One region of the Bacillus stercoris genome, then DNA from elsewhere that is predicted to be linked to it. Evidence: riboswitches for the same ligand, from Rfam matches in the RefSeq annotation. Region 1 holds a riboswitch; the other holds the start of a gene.
What was found. A riboswitch is a leader RNA that binds a small molecule or an ion and turns the genes downstream of it on or off. The one in region 1 is predicted to bind thiamine pyrophosphate.
Positions count from the first base shown of each region.

Region 2: linked by a shared signal. The riboswitch ahead of thiU (HMP/thiamine ABC transporter substrate-binding protein ThiU) and the one ahead of ylmB (N-formyl-4-amino-5-aminomethyl-2-methylpyrimidine deformylase) in region 1 are both predicted to bind thiamine pyrophosphate.

Region 1 is NZ_CP121861.1:2,737,034-2,739,234, reverse strand. It holds gene QA442_RS14220 (ABC transporter ATP-binding protein) at 1-710, shown strand, start outside; TPP riboswitch at 721-822, shown strand; gene ylmB (N-formyl-4-amino-5-aminomethyl-2-methylpyrimidine deformylase) at 907-2,187, shown strand.
Region 2 is NZ_CP121861.1:2,952,699-2,954,899, forward strand. It holds gene ykoG (two-component system response regulator YkoG) at 1-514, opposite strand, end outside; TPP riboswitch at 616-728, shown strand; gene thiU (HMP/thiamine ABC transporter substrate-binding protein ThiU) at 826-1,428, shown strand; gene QA442_RS15360 (ECF transporter S component) at 1,430-2,029, shown strand; gene QA442_RS15365 (ABC transporter ATP-binding protein) at 2,016-2,201, shown strand, end outside.

The DNA of each region.
Region 1 (2,201 bases):
AAAATTGGGTGCTTTACGGCCTAAATGGCGCCGGGAAGACAGCACTGTTAAATATGCTTTGCTCTTATTATTTTCCAACATCAGGCGAGATGCAGGTGCTTGGCCATGAATTTGGCAAAACAGAGCTTGGGGAAAAACTCAGACGTAAAATTGGCCTCGTCTCAGCAGCTCTTCAGCAAAAATTGTACCCGGCAGATTCAGCCTTTGAAATTGCTTTGAGCGGAGCTTACGCTTCGATTGGATTATATGAAACACCAAGTAAGAAAATAAGGGAAAAAGCGATTGGTTTGTTAGAGGACTTGGGAGCAATTGAATATGCCGACCGTCGCTATGAAACCCTTTCTCAAGGGGAAAAACAAAGAGCATTGATTGCAAGAGCACTAATGGCCGATCCGGAGCTGCTGATACTGGATGAACCAGGCACAGGGCTGGATTTTATTGCCCGGGAAAAGTTGTTAGATACGATTACATACTTTGCAAACAAAGAAAATGCACCATCTATCCTTTATGTGACTCATCATGCTGAGGAAATTTTGCCTGTCTTTGATAAAGCTCTTTTATTAAAGCAGGGAGAGGTCTTTGGAGCCGGAGAAATAAAGGAAATGCTTACTGATCAAATACTTTCCGCTTTTTTTGATACGCCAATCCATGTATTATGGAACCAAGATCGGCCGTTTTTAACAAGAGCTGAGCCGATAACGAATGCCTGACAAACACATAGATTCATCCTAGGGGTGCTTTGCGAAGCTGAGAGAGACTTTGTCTCAACCCTTTTGACCTGATCTGGATCATGCCAGCGGAGGGAAGCGGTGAAGAAACAGAGTGCATAGGACTCTGTTTGTTTTTATTGAGCCGTTTCATAACTTGAAGCGGCTTTTTATTTTTGAAGAATAGGAGCGGATTAGATTGGATCAACAAATAGACTCTTTGCTCAAAAAAGTGGAAGAACAAAAGGAGGAGCTTATTCAGCTGGCAAAAACGCTGATTTCTTATCAAACACCTGCTCCGCCTGCAAGAAATACAGAGGGGATTCAGTCATGGATTTCGGGATTTTTAAATGAATTAGGATTTTCGATCGACAAATGGGATGTGTACCCTGGAGACCCCAATGTTGTAGGCCAGCTAAAGGGAACAGGTTCAGCAGATTATCATAGCCTGATCATCAATGGCCATGTAGATGTGGCAGAGGTAAAAGAGGATGAGGAATGGGAGCACGATCCATTTCATCCAATTGAAAAAAACGGTCTCTTAATCGGGCGAGGCGCTTCCGATATGAAGGGCGGAATGGCATGTGTACTGTTTGCTGTCAAATTAATTCGTGAAGCAGGCATTGAACTTCCCGGTGATCTGATTCTGCAATCGGTTATCGGGGAGGAAGTTGGAGAAGCTGGCACGCTTGAATGCTGCAAGAGGGGCTACCACGCTGATTTTGCAATTGTCGCGGATACGAGCGATATGCATATTCAAGGCCAAGGCGGTGTCATTACAGGCTGGATCGAAATCAAAAGCAGTCAAACATTTCATGATGGAACGAGACGAAATATGATTCACGCAGGCGGAGGAACATTCGGAGCAAGCGCAATTGAAAAAATGGCGAAAATCATTGCGGGGCTCGGTGAACTTGAGCGCCACTGGTCCATTATGAAACGTTATCCCGGCTTTAAACCTGGAACAAATACAATTAACCCGGCTGTTATAGAAGGCGGCAGACATGCGGCTTTTATAGCGGACGAATGCCGGCTGTGGATCACAGTCCATTTTTATCCGAATGAAACCCATGACCAAGTGGCAGCGGAAATAGAAGATTACGTCAATCGGCTGAGTGACAGTGATATTTGGCTTAGGGAAAACCGCCCCGTATTTAAGTGGGGAGGCTCATCGATGATTGAAGACAGAGGAGAAATTTTTCCGGCATTGGAAGTTGACCCTGGCCACCCAGGCGTCTTAGCGCTTACTGCCTCTCATGAGAAAGTGAAGCGGGAGAGTCCAATTATTGACGTTTCTCAATCGGTTACAGATGGTGGGTGGCTGTATGATGCCGGTATTCCATGCGTGATATACGGTCCTGGCGATCTGCACAATGCACACTCCGTGAACGAGAAGGTATCGATTGAGCAGCTAGTAGAGTATACAAAAATTATCCTCGATTTTATCATGAGCTGGTGCAGCCGGAAAAAAGAACAATGAAATGAAAATTTCTT
Region 2 (2,201 bases), 220 kb from region 1:
GCGGATGCTTTAGCATGTAGACGAGCAAATCAAATTCCCGCGGCGTTAATTCCACCTCTTTGTCTCCGCGTCTCACTTCACGCGTTTTTTCGTTCACCCGTAAATCGTCATATGTAAGAAAGGTGCCGATTTCTTCCGTTTTTGTTCCATTTTGGCGTAGCGCCGCCCTGATTCTCGCAAGTAATTCCTCGATTTCAAACGGCTTGGTGACATAGTCATTCGCACCGATATCCAGACCTGTTACCTTATCAGGAATGCTGTCTCGCGCCGTTAATAAAATGACCGGTGTCTGTTGATCCGTTTTTCTCAAGCGGCGCAGCACTTCTAGTCCGCTGAGCCCCGGCAGCATGACATCAAGAAGCACCAAGGAATACCCGCCTTCCGCGGCCGCATTCAGGCCTTCTGTTCCATTGTGTTTAATGGTCACGCCGTATCCTTCATATTCCAATTCAAGCTGCAGAACCCTGGCGATTTTTTCTTCATCTTCCACAATTAATATGTGTCCTTTGTCCAAATGTGATCATCCTCTCCTGTCCCTATATGAAAAAAATGATTTCGTTGTTTACAAAATGATTCTTATCATCTATTATGATGTCAAAATAAAAAATTGTATACGGAAAGCACTAGGGGTGCTGTTTTGGCTGAGATAAAACGCGGGAGAATCGCGTTTTGATCCCTTATGACCCGATCTGGATAATACCAGCGTGGGGAAGTGCAGGTTGACCGAATGGTGTATTTTTTTGTGCGCTTAATCGATCTATGACTGCATATTCCCTTAGGATATGCAGTTTTTTATTTTATCCAAAAAACAGGAGGCTTTTAGAAATGGAGCATATGTGCGGTACAAGCAGAATCGCCGGTTTTCGCTTCTCTTTATATCCGATGACGGATGATTTTATCAGTGTGATCAAGTCTGCGCTGAAAAAAACAGATACGTCCAAGGTTTGGACGAAAACCGACCATATCAGCACGTTGTTACGCGGATCGATTGATCATGTATTCGATGCCGCAAAAGCCATTTACCTTTATGCAGCAAACAGCGAGACACACATCGTCATGAGTGGCACGTTTTCCATTGGGTGCCCGGGCGACACTCAGGGAGATACATATCTTTCCAAAGACAATAAGCGTGTCAATGAAGATGCTGTCCGAGGCTTGAACGCGGAAGCGCCGTGCCAATTTGCGCTTTATCCAATGAATGAGCCGGATTATATGGGATTGATTATGAAGGCTGTCGACATCGCAAAAGCCCAAGGTACTTTTGTACAGGGTGTCCATTACGCGAGCGAGCTTGACGGGGATGCCCATGACGTATTCAGAACATTGGAAGCCGTTTTCCGCATGGCTGAGCAGCAAACAAACCACATCACCATGACTGTGAATCTTTCGGCTAACAGCCCATCAAGAAAAAACAGAAAGCAGGGATAACATGAAAAGCTGGAAAGTAAAAGAAATTGTCATCATGTCCGTTATCAGTATCGTATTTGCCGTTGTTTATTTATTATTTACACATTTCGGAAACGTGCTTGCAGGTATGTTTGGGCCAATTGCCTATGAACCGATTTACGGCATTTGGTTTATCGTTTCGGTCATCGCCGCATACATCATTCGAAAACCGGGTGCGGCGCTCGTTTCTGAAATCATTGCCGCTCTCGTTGAGTGCCTGCTGGGAAATCCGTCTGGCCCGATGGTCATCGTCATCGGCATTGTTCAAGGACTCGGGGCTGAAGCTGTATTCCTTGCAACACGCTGGAAAGCATACTCTCTCCCTGTCCTTATGCTGGCCGGAATGGGATCTTCAGTAGCCAGCTTTATCTACGATCTCTTTGTTTCTGGCTATGCAGCCTATTCACCAGGTTATCTGCTCATTATGCTTGTGATCCGTCTCATTTCCGGCGCGCTCTTGGCGGGGCTTCTCGGAAAAGCCGTCAGCGACTCTCTCGCTTATACAGGTGTGTTAAACGGAATGGCACTCGGAAAGGAACTGAAAAAGAAACGGAAGCGGGCGTCAGAACATGCAAGCCTTTGACGAGCTTCTGACAGTTGACCAGCTCAGCTTCTCTTATGAAGAAGACGAGAAACCGGTTTTTCAAAATATTTCGTTTGAGCTTCAAAAAGGAGAATGTGTTTTATTGCTAGGCCCCAGCGGGTGCGGTAAAAGCTCGCTCGCCCTTTGTTTAAACGGTCTATATCCGGAAGCT